DNA from 3 places in the Kitasatospora sp. NPDC040550 genome. Region 2 is predicted to be linked to each of the others. Evidence: riboswitches for the same ligand, from Rfam matches in the RefSeq annotation. Region 2 holds a riboswitch; each other region holds the start of a gene.
What was found. A riboswitch is a leader RNA that binds a small molecule or an ion and turns the genes downstream of it on or off. The one in region 2 is predicted to bind cobalamin.
Positions count from the first base shown of each region.

Region 1: it holds a riboswitch for cobalamin, as region 2 does, so the genes downstream of both, ACZ58X_RS08470 (cobalamin biosynthesis protein) here and nicT (Nickel transporter NicT) in region 2, are expected to answer to the same signal.
Region 3: it holds a riboswitch for cobalamin, as region 2 does, so the genes downstream of both, ACZ58X_RS13490 (ribonucleoside-diphosphate reductase subunit alpha) here and nicT (Nickel transporter NicT) in region 2, are expected to answer to the same signal.

Region 1 is NZ_JBVIWC010000004.1:155,059-162,103, forward strand. It holds gene ACZ58X_RS08460 (putative cobaltochelatase) at 1-81, opposite strand, end outside; gene ACZ58X_RS08465 (cobyric acid synthase) at 78-1,592, opposite strand; gene ACZ58X_RS08470 (cobalamin biosynthesis protein) at 1,743-2,708, opposite strand; cobalamin riboswitch at 2,808-2,936, opposite strand; gene ACZ58X_RS08475 (helix-turn-helix domain-containing protein) at 3,132-3,824, shown strand; gene ACZ58X_RS08480 (alpha/beta hydrolase family protein) at 4,223-5,350, shown strand; gene ACZ58X_RS08485 (hypothetical protein) at 5,928-7,045, shown strand, end outside.
Region 2 is NZ_JBVIWC010000009.1:61,795-68,839, reverse strand. It holds gene ACZ58X_RS15620 (hypothetical protein) at 1-1,352, opposite strand, end outside; gene ACZ58X_RS15615 (ArsR/SmtB family transcription factor) at 1,406-1,789, opposite strand; cobalamin riboswitch at 1,871-2,064, shown strand; gene nicT (Nickel transporter NicT) at 2,097-3,221, shown strand; gene ACZ58X_RS15605 (type B 50S ribosomal protein L31) at 3,420-3,668, opposite strand; gene rpmG (50S ribosomal protein L33) at 3,698-3,862, opposite strand; gene rpmB (50S ribosomal protein L28) at 4,028-4,264, shown strand; gene rpsN (30S ribosomal protein S14) at 4,264-4,569, shown strand; gene ACZ58X_RS15585 (CobW family GTP-binding protein) at 4,575-5,744, shown strand; gene rpmF (50S ribosomal protein L32) at 5,805-5,978, shown strand; gene ACZ58X_RS15575 (M24 family metallopeptidase) at 6,089-7,045, shown strand, end outside.
Region 3 is NZ_JBVIWC010000007.1:245,760-252,804, reverse strand. It holds gene ACZ58X_RS13490 (ribonucleoside-diphosphate reductase subunit alpha) at 1-2,208, opposite strand, end outside; cobalamin riboswitch at 2,403-2,543, opposite strand; gene ACZ58X_RS13485 (hypothetical protein) at 2,995-3,927, shown strand; gene ACZ58X_RS13480 (glycoside hydrolase family 26 protein) at 4,067-5,521, shown strand; gene ACZ58X_RS13475 (hypothetical protein) at 5,644-6,483, shown strand; gene ACZ58X_RS13470 (glycosyltransferase family 2 protein) at 6,574-7,045, shown strand, end outside.

The DNA of each region.
Region 1 (7,045 bases), on a different contig from region 2:
GGAGACCGCGTTCAGCAGCAGCCCGAGCCGCAGGTCGGCCATCCCGACGATCGCGGTGAACGGATAGCGGACCTCACTCATACGTCACTCCCAGGTGCTCCGGGCAGGAGGAACGGCAGCGATCCGGCCGCCGGCACCCCGCCCTCGATCAGCTTCCACAGCGCGTCGGTGTCCGCGTGCTCCTCGATCAGGTCGCCCAGCCGGTCCAACCGGGCCTCGCGCGCCACGGCGAACGAGGTGTCCGGCGCCGGCACGAACGCCCGGCCCGCCAAGTCGGCGACCTCGCGCAGGAGTTCACGGCGGAAGCCGTCGTTCTCCAGCGCGCCGTGCCAGGTGGTGCCCCAGACCGATCCGACCCGGCAGCCGTCCAAGAAGGGAACACCCCCCTCCACGGCCACCACCCCGTGGTGGATCTCGTACCCCTCGACCCGCTGCCCGTACGCCTCGCCGACCGGCCGCGCCAGCACCTTCCCGACACCGAAGCGCACCCGGGTCGGCAGCAGGCCGAGCCCGTCGACGAGACCCGCCTTCGACTCCACCTCGTCCTCGATCGAGTGCGCCAGCATCTGGTAGCCGCCGCACACCCCGAGCACCGGCAGTCCGGCCGCCGCCCGCGCCTTGAGCGCCGGCTCCAGGCCGCGCTCGCGCAGCCAGGCGAGGTCCGCCACGGTCGCCCGGGTACCGGGCAGCACCACCAGGTCGGCGTCGGCCAGCTCCTCCGGCCGGGTCGCCCAGCGCACCAGCACGCCCGGCTCCTGGGCCAGCGCGTCCAGGTCGGTGAAGTTCGACAGCCGAGGGAAGCGCACCACGGCGACCCGCAGCACGTCCGCCCCCAGCGGCCCGCGCCCGTCCACCCGGTCCACCACGGTGGACAGGTCCAGCGAGTCCTCGGCGTCCAGCCACAGGCCCGGCAGCATCGGCAGCGTGCCCAGCACCGGACGGCCGGTCAGCTCGTGCAGCATCTCCAGCCCGGGCGCCAGCAGCCGGGCATCGCCGCGGAACTTGTTGACGAACCAGCCGGCCACGTGCCGTTGGTCCTCCGCCGACAGCAGCGCCAGCGTCCCGTACATCGCCGCGAACACCCCGCCGCGGTCGATGTCCCCGACCACCACCACCGGCAGCGCGGCGGCCGTGGCCAGGCCCATGTTGGCGATGTCCCGGTCCCGCAGGTTGATCTCGGCGGGAGAGCCGGCGCCCTCGCACACCACCACGTCGTAGCGGGCGCGCAGATCGGCCAGGCACTCCAGCGCCCGCTCCAGCAGGACGGGCTTGCGCTCCCGGTAGTCCAGCGCGCCCACCTCGGCCACCGGCCTGCCGAGCAGCACCACCTGGCTGCGGCCGTCCGCGCCCGGCTTCAACAGCACCGGGTTCATCGCCGCCTCCGGCTCCACCCGGGCGGCCTGCGCCTGCATCGCCTGGGCGCGGCCGATCTCGGCGCCGTCGGCGGTGACGAAGGAGTTCAGCGACATGTTCTGCGCCTTGAACGGCGCCACCCGCACGCCCTGGCGGGCCAGCCAGCGGCAGATCCCGGCCGTCACCACGCTCTTGCCCGCGTCCGAGGTCGTCCCCGCGACCAGCAGTGCGTTGCTCATGCGACCGCCTCGCTACGCTCGGCAGGCGCTTCGCACCATGCGCACCTTCCGATGATGACCTCGCTGCGCTCGCTCATGCGACCGCCTCGCTACGCTCGCCAGGCGCCTCGCACCATGCGCACCTTCCGATGATGACCTCGCTGCGCTCGCTCATGCCCCACCCTTCTTCCTCATCAGCACCCGCAGCAGGACGTGCCCCGCGACCGTCGTACCCAGCGCCAGCGCGCCCACCCGCCGGGACAGCGTGCAGGCCCGCTCGATGTCGTCCACCGTCACCGGCCGCAACTCCGCACCCAGGACAGGCCGGTGCTCCACCCGCTCCCCGTACTGCAACGTCCCACCCAGCCGGACCCCGACCGCCCCCGCGAAGGCCGACTCGGCCTGGCCCGCGTTCGGGCTCGGGTGTGCGGAGCCGTCCCGGCGCCAGACCCGCCACGCGGTCCGGGGTTCGGGCGCGGCGGCCACCGTCAGCAGGGCCGTCAGCCGGGCACCCGGCCAGCCCGCCACGTCGTCCAGCCGGGCCGAGGCCCAACCGAAGCGGGCGTAGCGGGGCGAGCGGTGGCCCACCATGGCGTCCAGGGTGTTCACCGCGCGGAAGGCCAACAGGCCCGGGGTACCGGCCAGGGCGCCCCAGACCAGCGCGTTCACCACCGCGTCGGCGGTGTTCTCGGCCACCGACTCGACCACCGCCCGGGCGATCTGCTGCCCGTCCAAGGCGCTCGGATCCCGGCCGCACAGGTGCGGCAGCCGCTCCCGGGCCGCCGTCAGGTCGCCCGCGGCCAGCGAGCGTCCGACGGTCCGGGCCTCCCGGGTCAGCGAGGTGCCACCGAGCACCGTCCAGGTCGCCGCCGCCGCCAACGCGGCCCGGCCCAGCGGGCGGCGCCCGACCGTATGGTCCAGGGCGAGCGCGCCGGCCGCGACCGCGCCCACGCACACCGCGGTGTACCCGGCACCGGCGGCGCGGTCGTCGCGCCACAGCCGCCGCTCCAGCCGCCCCGCGGCCGTGCCGAACAGGGCGACGGGGTGCCCGCGGCGCGGGTCGGCGTACCGGGCGTCGAAGGCGTAGCCCGCGACGGCGCCCACCGCGAAGGCAGCGGCCCGGGTCAGCGGGCGCACAACAACGAAAAGCTGGGAATCCAACCGGGCGGGGCAGCCTGCATCGCGTGGGTGTCCTCACTCAGGGTCCGCGCCCTGGATCGACGTACCGGGGGCGAGAGTCTCCTGGCTTCCGGGTCCGACGCACCCCCGGGCCTTCCAACGGCCCCTGACGGGCCGCCGTGGCACTTTCCGAGCGTGCTCCCCGGTGACAGTGGCGGGACCGCGCCGGACTCGCACCGGCTTCCTCTCCATGCCTCCGTTTGGCCCCAGGATCCCATCACGCGCCCGAACCGGGAGTCAACCGAGGTCACGGAGGGGTTGGTCACACGGCGCACCCGCCCCCGCCCTGTGCGATCGCCCAGCCCCACGAAGGGCCCGGCGCCCCCGCTTCGTGCGTTCGGCGGCTGGGGCCGCGCCGCAGGCCACGCCTACGGTTCGGCCATGCGCCGCAGAAAGCCCCCCGTCGCCGCCCCCACCCCGGTGCCGTTCTCGCCGGACGCCGCCCGGGCCCACCGAACCGGCCTCGGGCTGACCCCCGAGCAGGTCGCCGAGGGCATGGCCGCACACGGCGTCCGGCTGCTACCCGGCCACATCCTCGCCTGGGAGGACGGCGTGCTGCGCCCCGGCGAGACCGAGTTCATCGCCCTGGCCCGCGCCCTCTGGTGCCCGGCCGCCGCCCTGATGCCCGGCCACCCCGTCAGCCTGCGCGACCACCGCATCGCCCGGGAACTCCCCCCGGAGACCGTCGCCGAACGGGTCGGCATCCCCCTGCCCACCTACCGTCAGGCCGAACTGACCGGCCACTGGGACGGCGACCCGGACCAGACCCACGCCCTCGCCCAGGTCCTCGGCCTGCGCCTCACCGAACTGATCGAGGCCACCGGCCGCCGCGAGGCCCTCGACACCCTGCTCCGCCAATGCGTGGCCGGACGCTGGCAACCCCACCTCCGCCCGATCGCCCGCCTCGTCCCCGTCCCCGAACCCGACCTCGCCGCCGTCCTCCCCGTCCTCCACCAGGAACACCACATCCCCTCCCACTGGGGCACCACCACCCAACCCACCACCCCCACCCCACCCCTCACCCCCCGCTTCTGGCACCTCCTCAGCACCCACCACCCCACCCTCCCCGTCTGACCACACCACCCACACCACCCCACCCACACCACCCCCAACCGACCCACCCACATCAACCCCCCACCTACCCCTCACCCGCCCCAGGCGAGAGGGACGCGCTGCGGGAGGGGGCGGTGGAGGGGGTGGGTGCGGAAAGGGGCGTGACGGGTGATTTTCCGACCGCCAACGGCGCCCAGCACCCCACCCACAGGGTCGGCGGTCGGAAAATCATCCAGCCCCCGGAGCACCCACCCCCGGAACCGCCCCCGGACCCACCCACCCTCCCGAAAGCCCACCCCCACACCAAAGCCCCCGCGCAGCGGCCCCCCAGACGGCCCAGCCCGGTGGCCGCCCCGCCAGGGCCCTTGTGGACTGGTCCTCGAACACCGTCCGGGTCCGTGAACAGAGCGGGGATCGATATGCGTTGGAGAACCGCAGCCGTCGTGGCGGCCGCCACCGGTGCCGCTGCCGGGGCCGCCGTCCTGGTCGTGGGCCGTCGGGCCTCCGAGCGGATGGTCCGTCCGGGTGCGGGCCCGGGCGCCGTCGGTCCGGATTCGGGGCCGGTGCTGGTGCAGAGCCTGGCGGCGGGGCGGGTGACGTTCAGTCGGCGTCCGGAGAGCCTGCAGCCCGGCCGCTGGGCGGTGGAGTGGGCGGACGGCGGGCACGCGGTGGTGGAGGAGGTCCTGCACAGTGACGCGCAGGGCGTCACCCGGCGGCTGGTCCGGGCGGACCGGGGCACGCTGACGCCGGGCACCGAGGTCCGTTTCACTCCGCGCGTGTACCTGGGCGATCCGACCTCGGCGCTCGGTCTGGCCTTCACCGACACGGTGGCCGACGGCGAGCTGGGCCCGCTGCCGGTCTGGCTGATCGGTGGCAAGCGCGGCACCTGGGTGGTTCTGGTCCACGGCCCGGAGGCGGACCGCGGGCAGGCTCTTCCGGTGCTGCCGGCGCTGCACCGTCTGGGCCTGCCGGCGCTGGTGGTCACCTACCGCGGCGACGAGGGGGCTCCGGCCTCCCCGGACGGCTACAGCCACTTCGGCGAGACGGAGTGGCGGGACGTCGAGTCGGCGGTGCGGCTGGCCCTGGACCACGGTGCGGGCCGGGTGATCCTGTACGGCTGGTCGGTGGGTGCGACGACGGTGCTGCAGACGGCGGCGCGGTCGGCCTGGGCGCACGCGATCAGTGGGATCGTGCTGGATTCGCCGGTCCTGGACCTGCCCGCGGCCGCCCGTCGGGACGCCGCCCGGGCGGGTTTCACCGGGGTCTCCGCCGAGCTCGGCGCGCTGGCGGCGGAGGGCCGTACGGGCGTCGACCTGGCGGACTTCTCCCGCTTGGCGGAGGGTGCGGACCTGCGGGTCCCGACCCTGGTGCTGCACAGTCCGGACGACGCGCTCGCGCCGATCGGCACGGTGGAGCGGCTGGCGGCGGCCCGCCACGACGTGGTGAGCCTCCAGCGCTTCCCGGGGGCCGAGCACGCGGCCCTCTGGAACTCGGCACCGGACCACTACACCGAACTCCTCCGCCGCTGGTTGACCCCGCTGCTCTGACCCGCCCTCAGGGGCACATCTTGCTCCCGAAACCGCCCCGCCGATCCCTTCCCCTCCCACCCCGCCACTGCACCGGAAGTCGACCCCGCCGACTTCCGGTGCAGCACTGTCCCCCACCGGCACATGCCACCTGGCCGGATCGCAGCCCTCCGCTTCCGCCGCACCCGACCCCTCCCGCACCCGCGCGGAACCACCCGGCGACCCCGTCCCCACACGCAGCGTGACCGCCCGAACGGCCAGGGCGACGCCCCGCCGCCCCCCTGGCATGACCCCGCCACACGTTTCCGGCCAGGCGGTTTGCCTCTGTTGCCCGATCTTGCGGAGGTGCCGCCCCCGGTCGAGCGGTCGTACGGGCAACCGGATGTGACAGAAGGCCCGTACAAGGGGAAGACTGCTCGACGTGACGTCTCGGAACCCGCGCGACCGTGATGCCCCCCTCCCGCCGACGATCGGTACCGGTGCGACGGTGACCCGTCTCCCTGGTACGGCCCAACGGCCCTCCGGCGGCAGGCCGGGCGGGGCCGCCGTACCCCGGCGCCGTGGGCCCGCGCCGGCCCCCGGCCGGGGCCGGGTTCCGGTGCCGGAGGGCTTCCCCGCGCCGGCCGAGCTGGCGCCGCTGGCCCGTCGGATGCTGGTGGACGCCGTCCGGATCGCCCGCTGGGCCGGGGAGCTGGCGGAGGTCGACAAGCGCGGCGAGCTGCTCCCGGACGACGCCCGCGAGGCGGGCCGGGCGCTGGCCATGACGGTCGGCGCGGCGGCCAAGGCCTGGGGCCAGGCCCTGCTGGTGGGCCTGGTGGAGGCCCGGGACGGCGGCGCGGGCCCCGGCTGGCGCCTGCACGCCTGGGAGCACGACGACGAGGCCGTGGTGCGCGGCTGGTCCGGGCTGTTCGACGCCTGGACGCTGCTCGCCCCGGTGCCGCCCGCCGCGCTGCGCGGGGTGTTCGCGGTCCTGGCCGGCCAGGCCGTGGACCAGGCCCCGCAGTTGCTGTCCTTCCTGCACCTGGTGGACGGCCCGGTGGCCGAGAGCGAGCTGCTGGAGCTGCTGCGCCGGGGCCTGGACGAGCGCCGGGTCGGGGCCGGGCTGGGCAATCCGGGCCTGTCGCCGGTGCCGCACGCCGCCTCGGCGGTGTCCGCGGTCCGCGGCACCTGCCGGGCGCCGCAGATCGACACCCCGGCCGCGAGCTCCGACGTGGCCGCGGTGCTGGACTGGATGCTGGACGGTCTGACGGCGGTCGGCGCCGTGGTGCGCCGCAACGACGCCGCCGAGCTGTCCCCGCTGGGCCACTGGGCGGTGCGGGCGAAGCTGGAGGAGATCTGCACCGTCGCCCAGACCGCGGCCGGGCACATCGAGCAGAGCGCCTTCGAGCTGCTGAACGCCTGCGCGGACTACTCGCCGGGCCCGGCCCGGGCGGAGTTCCGCGCCTGGGTGGCGGCCCGCCCGGCGGACCGCGCGGTGGCCGAGCTGCTGGACGCGGCCCAGGGCGACGACGCGCTGGTGCGCGGTCTGGCCTTCGAGGCGCTGCGGGTGGCGGGCGGTCCGGCCGAGCAGGCGGTGCGGGCGGCGGTGGACGAGCCGGTGCTGCGCCCGTACGCGCTGCTCTGGCTGGCCGAGCGGTCCGACGAGGGGGTCGCCCCGGCGGACGTGCTGGGCGCCGAGGACGCGGCCTGGCTGTGGGTGGACACGGCGGCGGCGGT
Region 2 (7,045 bases):
GCGGTGTACCGAAGCGCGTCGCCCGGGTGCTCGTCGGTGAGGGCGTGGAAGCCGCGCGGGGTGTGGTCGTCGGGGTGGAAGGGGTAGCGCCGCAGGCTGACCTCCGTCCCCTCGCTCTTGCCCTCGACGTCGTACGCGCTGGGCCGCTCGGCGCCGGCGGGTTGGGGTGCGGGCCTGGGGTAGGGCGGCAGGACGGGTTCACCGGCGGGTTCGTCGAGGCCGTCGAGGAAGGAGTACAGCAGGGGGCGCAGCAGCCGGGCGGATTCGCCGCGGTGGGCGAGCGAGCGGTCGGTGATGGCGGTCAGGTCGGTGTGGTCGTCCTGGGCTCGCACCAGGGCCAGTTCGAGCTGGGCGGCGAGGTCGCCGTCGGGGTCGAGCGCGGGCGCGGCCTGGCCGAAGGCGTAGCTGGGGGAGCGCGGGTCGAGTTCGGCGGCGCCGGTGGCGACGATCATCGTGGGCCGTTTCAGGGCGGCGCCGTAGAAGGAGACCGAGCCGTGGTCGCCGATCATGAAGTCGGCGGCGACGAGTGCGGCCTGCCAGCCCTGGTGGGGCGGGACGAGGCGCAGGCCCATCCGCCGGGCGTCGTCGAGCAGGGCCGCCGGGTCGTGCCGGCTCCAGATGTTGGGGTGCAGGACGACGGCCACCGCGTACTCGTCGGCGGGCAGTTGGCGGACCAGCCGCTGCGGCAGGTCGGGGTGACGGCCGAATAACGAGTGCTCGCTCCAGGTGGAGTCGACGACGACGAGCCGGCGGCCGTCGACGGCGCCGAGGGCGGCGCGGTAGCCGTCGCGGGAGCGTCGGCTGCGCAGGATCCGGTCGAAGCACGGGTCGCCGACGACCTCGGCGACGTCCAGGGCCTCGGGGCAGGAGCTCCGCAGCCGGTCCAGCTGTTCGGGGTGGGAGAGGCCGAGGACGTCGACGAACACCCTTCCGTGGTGGGTGAGTTCGTTGCGGGAGAGGCCGGCGGAGCTGACCGCGTCGCCGGTGGACTCGGTGACCAGGCGGTTGTAGCCGGCGCCGTGCGGGAGGACGACCAGACGGGCGTCCAGCCGGTGCATGGAGGCGTGGACGGCGCAGGCGACGGCCAGGTCGAAGCGGTGGCGGACGGCGTCCTCCCAGTCCAGCACGGTGTAGCCGGGCAGGCCGTGGAGGTACTCGTCCAGGGCGCGGTCGGCGAAGGCGGAGCCGGGGTTGACGGTGAAGTACCGCTCGATGCCGTCCGGGTCGAGCAGGGTGAGGACGTCCAGGACCCGGGTCGCCGAGGTGAGGGTGCGGGCGACCGCCAGCACGCGGGCCTTGACCGGGCGGGTGTTCCAGCGGTCGGCTGGCCGGACGTGGGGGTGGGACGGCACATCGTGATCGTACTCATCCCGCCGCGCCCCCGGCGTGGTTTGCCGAGTGTCGGTCAGCCCGCCGCCGCGGCGGGCTCCTCGTGGTCGGCGGCGGCGCACTCGTCGAGGAGGGGGCGCATGGCGTCGTCCACGAGCCGGTAGCGCACCACGCGTCCGTCCTTGTCGCCGGTGACCACGCCCGCCGTGCGGAGCAGTCGCAGGGCCTGGGAGACGGCCGGGTCGCGCATGCCGGTGGCGACCGCCAGGTCGCTGACGGCGAGCGGGCCGGCCCGGTGGAGGGCGAGCAGCAGGGCGAGCCGGCCGGGGTCGGAGAGCAGGGAGAACCGCTCGGCCCAGGTCCGGACGTGGGCGGTGTCCCCGATGGCGGCGATGGCCTCGCAGACCCGGTGTCCGTCGATGGTGCGGTGGCCCGCGCGGTCGGCCGGTACGAGATGCATGCGGACATTCTGGCAGCTCACGACCTGTGATCCTGGACACCTGCACAGGTGCGCAACCTTGCGAGGGTGCGGTCCTGCCCCTACGGTGTTCCCCGCCGTGGTGCTCGGGAAGACCGGTGACGGACCCTCAACAGGTCCCATTCCGGAGCGGCCCTCGCCACTGTGATCGGGGGACAGTCGTCCGGATCCACGTGCCACTGGGTGCTTCGTGCACCTGGGAAGGCGGGTCCGGAAGCCCCGTAAGCCAGGAGACCGGCCACGGCATCTCACGAAGTCATTCCACGAGGTGCTGGAGCGTGAACCGAAGATGACCCTGCCCGAAACCGCCGCGCCCGCCGAGGCGGGCCCCGCCCCCTCCGTCCTGCCCACCTTCCGGTGGAAGCGCGAGGACACCCTCCGGACCGCCGGGTTGATGGGGGTGATCCTGGCCATGCACGTGGTGGCCTTCGGGACCCTCGTCTTCCTGGTCGCGCCGCACAACTACGCCGTCGGCACCCAGGTCTTCGGGGTGGGCCTGGGCATCACCGCCTACACCCTCGGCATGCGGCACGCCTTCGACGCCGACCACATCGCGGTGATCGACAACACCACCCGCAAGCTGATGGCGGACGGCAAGCGGCCGGTCTCGGTCGGTTTCTGGTTCGCCCTGGGCCACTCCTCGATGGTGGTCGTCATGGCCGCCCTGGTGGCGGGCGGCGCCCAGCTGGCGAACACGCTGATGGACGACGACTCGGCCACCCACAAGTGGCTCGGGCTGGTCGGCACCACGGCCTCCGGCGCCTTCCTCTACCTGATCGGCGCGCTCAACCTGGCGGCGCTGCTCGGCATCCTCAAGGTGTTCCGCTCGATGCGGGCCGGGCAGTTCGACGAGTCGGAGCTGGAGGCGCACCTCGACTCGCGCGGCTTCATGGCCCGGATCCTGAACCGGGCGACCCGCTCGATCACCCGGCCCGGGCAGATGTTCCCGGTCGGCATGGTGCTGGGCCTGGGCTTCGACACCGCGACCGAGGTCACCCTGATGGTGATGGCCGGTTCGGGCGCGGCGGCCGGGCTGCCCTGGTACGCGATCGTCTGCCTGCCGCTGCTGTTCGCGGCCGGGATGAGCCTGTTCGACACCCTGGACGGGACGTTCATGAACTTCGCGTACCAGTGGGCCTTCTCCAACCCGGTGCGCAAGGTGTACTACAACCTGACCATCACCGGGCTGTCGATCGCGGTGGCCTTCATCATCGGCACCATCGAGCTGGTCGGCGTGCTGCACGAGAAGCTCGACCTGACCGACCCGGTGACCGGGTTCATCGCGGACATCTCGCTGGACAACGTCGGCTACGCGATCGCCGGGCTGTTCGTGGTGGTGTGGGCGATCGCCATCGGGTACTGGAAGCTGGCGGGCGTCGAGAAGCGCTGGACGCCCGCGCAGCAGCAGCAGTAGCGCAGCAGCGGGTAGCGGTCGGGGTCACGCTGCCGCGAGCAGCAGGGTGCCCGCCACGGCGAGCCCGGCGCCGGCCACCTGGACCGGACGCAGCCGCTCCTTCGCCACCCCGCGCGCCGGCCGTGCGGTGACCACCGGGCACCCGACGCCGACAACGGCGCCTCCCCGAGCCGGGGAGGCGCCGTTCGCGTTCCGTCGTCAGTGCCGGTCGCCGTAGCGGCGGCGGAACTGCTCGACCCGGCCGGCGGTGTCGAGCACCCGGGACTGGCCGGTGTAGAAGGGGTGGCTCGCCGAGGAGATCTCCACGTCGATCACCGGGTAGGTGTTGCCGTCCTCCCACTCGACGGTGCGGTCGCCGGTGACCGTCGAGCGGGTGAGGAAGGCGAGGCCGCCGACCTTGTCGCGGAAGACGACCGGGCGGTAGGCGGGGTGGATTCCGGGCTTCATGGCGGGGCTCCTCCGAGGGGTGGGTGCGGTCAGCGCTCTTCGCGGAAGTCGACGTGCCGGCCCGCGACCGGGTCGTACTTGCGCAGGACCATCCGGTCCGGGTCGTTCCGGCGGTTCTTGCGGGTCAGGTACGTGAAGCCGGTGCCGGCGGTGGAGCGGAGCTTGATCACGGGGCGCAGTTCGCTGCGGGCCATCGGGCGTCCTCCTGGGGTCTCGGGCTCCTGGGCCGTCGCGGTCCCGGGGCCACGTGGTGCGGGGTTCGCGGGGCTGGATCGGAACCGTACACCGAAATGGATGTCATTTTCATCTGGTGTAACGTGACCTCCGTCCTGCCCATTCCCGGACGCCAGGGAGCACCCATGTCCGCCCACTGCCAGCTCACCGGCCGCCGGCCCGGCTTCGGCAACGCGATCTCGCACTCGCACCGCCGCACCCCGCGCCGCTTCGACCCCAACATCCAGCGCAAGCGCTACTGGCTGCCCGGCGAGGGCCGGTACGTCCGGCTGGTGCTGAGCGCCAAGGGGATCAAGACCGTCGACACGATCGGCGTCGAGGCCGCCGTCGCCCGCATCCGCGCCCGCGGGGAGAAGGTCTGATGGCCAAGCAGAGCAAGATCGCCAAGAACGAGCAGCGGCGCGCGACCGTCGCCCGCTACGCCGAGCGCCGGGCCGAACTCAAGCGGATCATCGCCCACCCCGGCACCGCCCCGGCCGAGCGCGCCGCCGCCCAGGCCGAACTCGCCCGCCAGCCCCGCGACGCGAGCCCCACCAGGGTCCGCAACCGCGACGCCGTCGACGGCCGGCCGCGCGGCTACCTGCGCGCCTTCGGCCTCTCCCGGGTCAACCTGCGCGTCCACGCCCACGCCGGACACCTGCCGGGCGTGCGCAAGGCGAGCTGGTGAGCGGCATGGACGGCACCAGGCTCCCGGTGGTGGTGGTCGCCGGGCTGCACCCGGACGAACGCCACGCCGCCGTCCAGGAGTTGACGGCCGCCGCGGTGGACGCCGTGGTGCTGCGGCACGACCTGCGGGACGCCTCGCGCGGCCTGGTCCACCGCGAACTGCGGGACGCCGGCGGGGCCTTCGACACCGGGTCGGGCCCGCTGGTGAACGACTGCCCGTGCTGCGCCCTGCGCGAGGACCTGCTGCCCCGGCTGCTGGAACTCGCCGACGGCGGCCGGTACGGGCTCGCGGTGGTCGAACTCTGGGGCGGCAGCGACCCGCACCCCGCGGTCGAGGTGCTCGCCGGGGGCGAGGTGGACGGCCGCCCCCTGGCGGCGGCGATCGAACTCGCGGGCGTGGTCGCCGCCGTCGACCCGGACCGACTGATCGGCGAACTCTCCGTCCCCGACGAGCTGGTGGAGCACGGGCAGCACACCGCCGCTCGGGACGAACGCACCCGCGCCGAGGCGCTCGCCCACCAGGTCGAGTACGCCACCACGCTCGCCGTGCCGCGCGCCACCGCGCACGCGCCGGGGCTCGCGCTGCTGCGCCAGCTCCACCCGACCGCCCGGGTGGTCCGGCTCGGCACCGGCGCGCTCACCCGGGCCGCCCTCGGCGGCTTCGACGTGGCCGCCGCGCGCGACCGCATCAACCCGGCGATCGCGCTGCTCCCCCAGGAGAGCGACGAGGCCGGGGTGAGCACCCTGGTCTGGGAGCGCCGCCGCCCGCTGCATCCGGAACGGCTGCACCGGGCCCTCGAACTGCTCGTCCCGGCCGCCCAGCGCAGCCGCGGCCGGTTCTGGCTGGCCAACCGGCCCGACCTGATGCTCGCCTGGGACGCGGCCGGGGCCAATCTCGCGGTCGAGGAGTGCGGCCCCTGGCTGACCGCCCTGTCCGACGCCGCCTGGGACCGCTACCCGCCGGCCCGCCGCGCCGCGGCCGCCCTCGACTGGCACCCCGTGCACGGGGACCGGGTGCAGCAGCTCAGCTTCACCGCGGCGGGGCTGGACGTCGACGGCCTCACCGAACTGCTCGACTCCTGCCTGCTCACCGACGCCGAACTCGCCGCCGGCGAAACCGGCTGGAAGGCCCTCCCAGACGGCTTCCGGGACCTCCTCGACCCCGTCCGCCTCTGACCGACCCCGTACGCCTCCGGCAGCACCCGAAGGCCCGGCACCACCCGACAAGGAGCCCCGATGGCAGTCCCCAAGCGCAGGACCTCGCGCAGCAACACCCGGCACCGCCGCGCCCAGTGGAAGGCGACCGGCCCGAAGCTCGTCCCGATCACCCTGAACGGTCGGGAGCTGCTCGTCCCGCAGAACCTCGTCCGGGCCTACCGCCGGGGCCTGCTCGACCCGGAGGGGAGGTGACGGCGGGCGGCAGGGGGTGAGCAGGGTCGCGCGGGGCGCAGTGGGGTGTCGGCGCATCCCTCGGGGGTGCTCGGCGGGCGGTTCGGGCCGGGGGTTCGTAGGCTCGACGCATGGCGGATGCGTACGCGGGGCGGCGGGAGCGGGTGAGGGAGCACTGCAGCGCGGCCGGGGCCGATGCGGCGCTGATCACCCGGGCGGCGAACGTGCGGTACCTGACGGGCTGCGCGCCCTGCGGGGCGACCCTGCTGCTGACCCGGGACCGGGTGCTGCTGACGCTGCCGGACGACCTGCCGCCGGACGACTCGGGGGAGCACCTGATCGCCGCGGACGTCACCCAGGTGCCGGTGGTGGCCGGGGCGGACACCGCCCTGGCGGCCGCCGCCACCGCGGGCCGGCTGGGGGTGCGCGACCTGGCGGTCGAGGAGCACGACCTGACCGTCACCCGGCACCGGGCGGTCGCGGGCCTGTTGGAGGGGGGCCGGCTGACGGACCTCGGCCAGGTGGTGGAGCGGCTGCGGGTGGTCAAGGACGAGCACGAGATCGCGGACCTGCGGATCGCCGCCGAGATCGCCGACCAGGCGCTGGGCGAGTTGCTGGAGTCGATCCTGGTCGGCCGGACCGAGCGGCACCTGGCGATGGAGCTGGAGCGCCGGATGATCGACCACGGCGCCGACCGGGCGGCCTTCCCGGTGTCGGTCGGCACCGGCAGCCACTCCGGCCAGCCCGCCCACCAGCCCACCGACCGCCGGGTGGAGGAGGGCGACTTCCTCACCGTGGTGCTGGGCGCCCAGTACCGGGGTTACGGCGTCTCGACCGCCCGGACCTTCGTGATCGGGGCCGCTCCCGCGCCCTGGCAGGTCGAGCTGCACCGGCTGGTCTTCCGCGCCCAGCGGGCCGGCCGGGAGGCGCTCGGCCCGGGCGTGGAGCAGTGCGTACCCGACCGGGTGGCCCGGCAGGTCCTGGAGGCGGCCGGGCACACCGAGGCCTCCCCGCACCCGGTCGGCCACGGCATCGGGCTGGAGATCCGGGAGGCGCCGCGCCTCGGTCCGTCGGACATGGGTAAACTG
Region 3 (7,045 bases), on a different contig from region 2:
GTACATCGAGCTGAGCTTGCCGATGGTCGGCGCGGCCATGAAGAGGTTCAGCGACTGGCTCTGGTCCAGGTACGGCATGCGGGCCGCGGCCAGGTCGATGAGGGCGCGCTGCGGCAGCTCCCACGCGGTGCGGTACAGCGACCGGACCTGCTCCGGCAGCCAACCGAGCTCCTGGACGGAGCCGTTGGCGTCGCGCAGGGCGTCGCGGGTCTGCTGGTCCCAGACGCCGAGCTCCTTGAGCTCGCGCACCAGGTACGGGTTGACCTGGAGGAACTCGCCGGAGAGGGTCTCGCGCTTGAACAGGTTGGACACCTGCGGCTCGATGCACTCGTAGACGCCGGCGATGGAGGCGATGGTCGCGGTCGGGGCGATCGCGAGCAGCAGCGAGTTGCGCAGGCCGGTCTCGGCGATGCGGGCGCGCAGCGCCGTCCAGCGGTCGGTCCACTCCGGGGCGGCGCTCGGGAAGTGGTCGATGTGCAGCTCGCCGCGGGCGGCGCGGGTCTCGCCGTAGGCCTCGTGGCGGCCGAGCTGCTCGGCCAGGTCGGCGGAGCGCTCGTACGCGGTGAGCATGATGCGCTCGGCGATCAGCGTGGACAGGCGGGCGGCCTCGGCGGAGTCGAAGTCGATCCGCAGCTTGAAGAAGACGTCCTGGAGGCCCATCACGCCGAGGCCGACCGGCCGCCAGCGGGAGTTGGAGGTGCCGGCCTCGGTGGTCGGGTAGAAGTTGATGTCCACCACGCGGTCGAGGAAGGTCACGGCGGTGCGGACGGTGGCGTCGAGGCGCTCCCAGTCCATGGCGCCGAGCAGGTCGTCGGCCGTGGCACCGGGGGCGACGTGCGCGCCGAGGTTGACCGAACCCAGGTTGCAGACGGCGGTCTCGGAGTCGTCCGTGACCTCCAGGATCTCGGTGCACAGGTTGGAGGAGTGCACCGTGCGGCCGGGCAGCGCGGTCTGGTTGGCGGCGCGGTTGGAGGCGTCCTTGAAGGTCATCCAGCCGTTGCCGGTCTGCGCGAGGGTGCGCATCATGCGGGCGTAGAGGGTCTGCGCCGGGATGGTGCGGACGGCCTTGCCGGCCAGCTCGGCCTTGCGGTAGGCCTCGTCGAAGTCGGCGCCCCACAGGTCGACCAGCTCGGGGACGTCGGCGGGGGAGAACAGCGACCAGTCGGCGTTGGCGTTCACGCGGCGCATGAACTCGTCCGGGATCCAGTGGGCCAGGTTGAGGTTGTGGGTGCGGCGCGCCTCCTCACCGGTGTTGTCGCGGAGCTCCAGGAACTCCTCGATGTCGGCGTGCCAGGTCTCCAGGTAGACGCAGGCCGCGCCCTTGCGGCGGCCGCCCTGGTTGACGGCGGCGACCGAGGAGTCGAGGGTGCGCAGGAACGGGACGATGCCGTTGGACTTGCCGTTGGTGCCGCGGATCAGGCTGCCGCGCGAGCGGATGCGCGAGTAGGACAGGCCGATGCCGCCGGCGTGCTTGGAGAGGCGGGCGATCTGCGCGTAGCGGTTGTAGATCGAGTCCAGGTTGTCCAGCGGGGAGTCCAGCAGGTAGCAGCTGGACATCTGCGGGTGCCGGGTGCCGGAGTTGAAGAGCGTCGGCGAGGAGGTGAGGTACTCCAGGCGGCTCATCAGGCCGTACAGCTCGGACACCTCGCGCACGGACTGCTCGGTGTCGCCGACCGCCAGGCCGCAGGCGACGCGGAGCAGGAAGTGCTGCGGGGTCTCGATGACCTTGCGGGTGATCGGGTGGCGCAGCAGGTAGCGGGACTGGACGGTGCGCAGGCCGAAGTACTCGAAGCGGTCGTCGCCCTCGGTGTCGACGAGCGCGTTCAGGGCGTCGGCGTGCTTGGCGACGAAGGCCGCGGTGGTGTCGCCGATCAGGCCCTCGGCGTGGCCGACGGCGATCGAGGCGGAGAAGGAGACCGAGCCCTGGCTGTTCGCCTCGTCGACGATCTCCAGGGCGAGCAGGCGGGCGGCCAGCTTCGAGTACTGGGGGTCCTCGGCGATCATCGACGCGGCGGCGTCCACGGCCAGCCCGCGCAGCTCGGCGAAGTCCGAGCCGGCGTGGCGGCCGCGCAGCGCGGCGGCGGCGACATGGCCGGGGTCGACCTCGGTGAGGTCGGCGCTGCGGTCGGTGAGCAGCCGCAGGAGAGCACCGCCGGGGTCGGAGACCGTCGGGTCGGTGAAGGCGGTACCGGAGCCCTGGGCGGGCAGGGTGACTGAGGCAGCGGTGGTCAAGGCGCTCTCTCCTGGCGGCGATCGTGCGGCGGTGATCGGGGTCACCCGGGCCGATCTGGGCAGGGGAGCACGGCGCGAACGCGGAAAGCGTCGCGCGAGGTGTCTCCCCGGCCCGCCCGCGAGGCCCGGAGGGGTGGTGCTGGTGCTTGGCGCGGCCTCTGCGGGAGGGCCGTGGCGCACGCTGTTCGGCAGGTACTCGGACTCGCGGTACGGCTGCTGGAGCCGCCCGCACACCGCTGCGGGGCAGTCCCGGATTCCCACCGGGTTCCCCTGCATCGACAGCAGAAGCGAGCATACATGTAGTGGTGTCTCCTCGATGCGACACCACATGTAGTACGGCGTGGTGTGTTGTCGCGATGACGGGTTGTGCCCGGGCCACTGGCGGTTCGTGGTCGTCCGAGGCCCGGAAGCACGCTCCGGACGTGTCGCGGACGCCCGCCGGACGCCCCGGATCCGGGTGCCGGACACCCGGGGCCGGCGCGCCGGGCGTCCTGGTTTCGATACGGAACGGTCACCGGGCCGAGGGACGGTGGGGGTGATGCCCTACGATCTGGGCGCATGAGCGACGGAACTGGTGTACCTGGGCACGGGCCGCAGGGGACGCCTCCCGCCGGGTCGGGGGGCGCGCAGAATCAGCAGCCGGTGGGGCCGGGTCCGGTGCCGCCGCCGGGCGGTGGGTTCGGCCCGCCGCCGGCCTCGTACGGACCGGTGGCGCCGGCCGCGCAGCCGTTCTCCCAGCCCGTCCCGCCGGTGCCCCAGCCGGTGCCCCAGCCGGTTCAGCCGCCGGCTCCGCAGCCGCAGTGGCAGCAGCCCCCGCAGCAGTCGGTTCCCCCGCAGCAGCCGGTCGCGCCTCAGCAGCCGGTTCCGCCGCAGCGCGTCGAGCCGGACTGGGCGGCGCTGGCGGACCGCAACGAGGCCGATGGCAGGCGCAAGCGCCGGGTGAAGATCATCGGCGGCGCGGTGGCCGTCGTCCTGGTGGGCGGTCTGGTCACGGGCGGAGTGCTGCTGTTCGGCAAGAAGGACGACCCGGGCAAGCGCGGTGGCGGTGCGGTCGCGTCCGTGTCCGCCTCGGGCAAGCCGACCCCCGGCCCGTCGACCGGCGGCGCGACCCAGGGCGGGCAGCCGGACGACCCGTCGAAGCCGATCTGGGAGGTCGCCACCGACCCGGCTCCGCAGGACGCGGGGGCGCTGTTCTCCGCGCTGCAGGTGACGGTCAATGGCGCGTCCTGGAACCGGACCGTGGTCGCGCTGGACCAGCCCTGCTGGGACGGCAACTCCACCACCGGCGGGCTCGGCAAGGTCCTCGGGGACCAGGGCTGCCAGAAGGTGCTCCGGGCGACGTACGTCTCCGGCGACAGCGCGGTGACCGTCGGCGTCGCGGTCTTCGACCACAAGATCCAGGCCGAGACGGCGATGAAGAACTACGCCGGGCAGCTCAAGGGCCTGCCCGCGCCGGGCGCCCCGGCGTTCTGCGCCAACCCCGGCTGCACCGGCACGCACAGCAGCCTGGGCCGGTACGCCTACTTCACCGTCGAGGGCTCGGCGAAGGGCGGCAACGCCCCCGATGCCACCGCGACCGCGGCGTCCTCCGGGTTCGCCGAGCACGTGAAGGCCCAGCTGCTCCAGCGGGCCAAGGCAGCGGGCTCGGCCACGCCGGGTTCGCAGGGCACGCCGACGGCCGCCGCGACCGGCTGACCCGCTGCGACACCCCGGCCCCGGCGGACCCGTTCGCCGGGACCGGGGGAGTGTGGCAGGCTCTCGTCGGAGTCATTCGTACGCGTGTTCCGGTTGCGTCCGTGGGGGTCGGCGCCGGCGAGAAACCGGAGGAGCGGTCGTGGCCCTGCCCAGAGCCCTGCGCGGTAAGCCGGCCGTCCTGGCCGCGGCCGGCATCGTGGTCGCCGCCGGCAGCCTCGCGCTGCTGGACCGCGACGACCGGACCGGTGCCGGACTGCCCGTCCGGGTCCCCGTGTCGGTCGGCGCCCCCGGCCGGACCCTGCCGCCGGACGTGGGCCGGGACCTGCTGGCCCGGGACCCGCAGGCCTCGCCGAACGCCCGCGCCGTCCAGCAGTTCCTCGCGGACCTGGAGGCCCAGGCCCGTACCGGGCACAGCGGCGGCACGGTGATCGGCCAGCACGTCGAGGCGCACAACGAGCGCAACAACCCGGAGTACGGCGACTACCGGGGCACCAAGCAGGTCGGCTACTACTACAAGAAGGCCGCCGACATCACCGGCCGGCTGCCCGGCTTCCTGGAGACCGACCTCGGCCCCGGCTACGGCCAGAACGCCTGGGGCGTCGGCAACCCGCGCTCCTACTCGGCCGGCCGCTGGCCCACCTGCCGCACCGGCTGGCAGTACACCGACGACGCCGTCGACCTGATGACCGCTGTCTGGTCCGGGCACCCGCGCGCCGACGACGGCACCTACGACGGCGCCGGTGTCCAGCAGAACTGCGACGGCAGCACCACCGAACTGCCGGACAACGGCGGGGCCCCGGCCGGGATCGTCGGCATGTCCTTCCACGAGCCCTATCCCGGATCCGGCGTCAAGTCCTTCGACCGGGTGCTCTGTTCGAACTCCCCGGCGGCCAAGGACCCGGGCTGGTTCGGCCGGGTCGTGGACGCCGGGGGCGACACCCCCGAGTACCGCGCACTGATCACCGACCTGTCCTACCTGGCCGACCACCTGGAGTACCTGGCCGCCCACGACGTACCGGTGCTGCTGCGGCCCTACCACGAGATGAACGTCCAGGACTGTGCCAGCCGGTTCTGGTGGGCGGGCCAGAAGCCGGCCGACTACCAGGCGCTGTGGCGGATCACCTACAAGTACCTGGTGGAGACCAGGGGCCTGCACAACCTGCTGTTCGTCTGGACACCGGTGTCCTGGGACGGCGCCCCGGGCGTGGACCCGTGGGACTACTACCCGGGCTCCCAGTACGTCGACGTGGTGGGGGTGGACGACTACAGCGGCAGCCCGGCGCACCCGATCGGCACCGGCGAGGTGTGGACCAAGCGGTACTACGACGGGCTCGCCGCCTACCACAAGCCGCGGATGCTCGCCGAGTCCTTCGCCGTGCCGGTCAACGCCCGCCAGCCGGACACCCTCAGCCGCACCCCCTGGACGATCTGGACGGTCTGGGGGCAGTCCCTCACCTCCGACAACCTGGCCCCGGACCAGCCCCGGAACTCCGGTGCGGACGTCAACGCCACCTACCACAGCCCGCTGGCGATCACCGGCGGCTCCGGGCCGTCCGGCGGGAGTCTCGACTGGGGCGGGCTGCACGTCCGCTGATCGGTCCGGAACCGTTGAACCGGCGGAATTCCGGGTCCGTTGTGCCGTGTGGCATCCTGTGGCGGCGAAACCCGAGGGTTCGGCGGACGGTCGGGAGAGGACCGGAGGGGCGGGGTGCGGGGATGACACAGGCACGTCCGATACGCGGGGCCGGTGGCCTGGCGGTCGGCTGGGGCGTGGTGCTGCTCGGCTGGGCGGCCTACAACTGCTTCGGGCAGGTCGGCTTCGCGACCTACCTCAAGGGCATCTTCTACTACGGCGGGACCTCGGTGGACGCCGAGACCGGGAGCCTCAACTACGGCCTGCTGTACCTGGCCGCGGGCATCCTGCTGCTGCGCGGGCGCGACTGGGCGCTCGGCGTGGCGGCGGGCGTGGCACTGGTCGAGGGCTACAACCGGGTGCGCAGCCTGACCGGCGCGCTGCTGGACGAACCGCAGCGCCAGTGGTTCACGGGGACGACCGAGGGCGGGCTGAAACTCGCCACCTTCGCGCTCGGCGTGGTCGTCACCGCGACGTTGATCGTGCTGCTCGCCCGCTCCAAGTGGCGGGAGCAGCCGGAGGGCTCTTCGGCCGGTACGCCTTGGCCGCTCGCGCAGAGCGCTGCTCCGGCCGCGCCGCTGCCGGGTCCGTACGGAGTGCCGCAGCCGGGGCAGCCTCAGCCCGGGTGGCCGGAGCAGCCGCCGGCCCAACCGGTGTGGTACCAGCAGCCGCAGGCCCAGCCCGCCGCCTGGCCACCTGCGCAGCCCCAGCCGGTGCAGTCCCAGCCGGCACCGCCCGTGCCGGGCCCGTACGCCCAGCAGCCGCCCCAGGCGGCGCCGACGTACCAGCCGACCGCGGTCCAGCAGCAGTGGCCCGCCGCCCCGCCCGTGCCCGGCCCGCAGGCCGCCGGCCCGGTGGCCCCCGGCCCGGTCGTGCCGCCGCCCGCCGACGCGCCGCCGACGCAGCGGCCGCCGCAGGCCTGACCGCCCGCCGCTCGGCCGCGCCCCGTACACCGGGGCCGGACCGACCGGACCGACCGCCCGCCCGACACCAGACGAGGAACGACTTCCGCCATGACGTCCACAGCCCCAGCGCGGACGGTGCTCACCACGTCCCGCGAGGCCGCCCGGCTCGCCGAGCGACAGATGTCCTGGAAGCCCCGGGTGCTGCCGTTCTACATCGCCTTCGCGATCATCTTCGCCTTCTCGATCTGGGCGTACGTGCCGAACCCGACCCCGCTCGGCTGGGCGATCACCATCCTGTGGGGCATGCCGGTGTTCGGCGTGCTGATCGGCTTCCAGGGGGTGCTGATGGTCCGCCGACGGCTGCGGCAGGTGGACCGGATGACCCCGCCCGCGCCGGCCGAGGACGACTTCCTGATCGTGCTGGTGCCGACCATCGGCCGGCACGACACCTACCCGGCGCTGGAGCGCTCGGTGCTCTCGTACGTCGAGCACCTGCCGCCGTACTTCCCCTGGATGAGGGTGGACATCCTCACCGAGGAGGGCTGCGCCGCTGCCGAGAAGATCGACGAGCTGGCCGAAC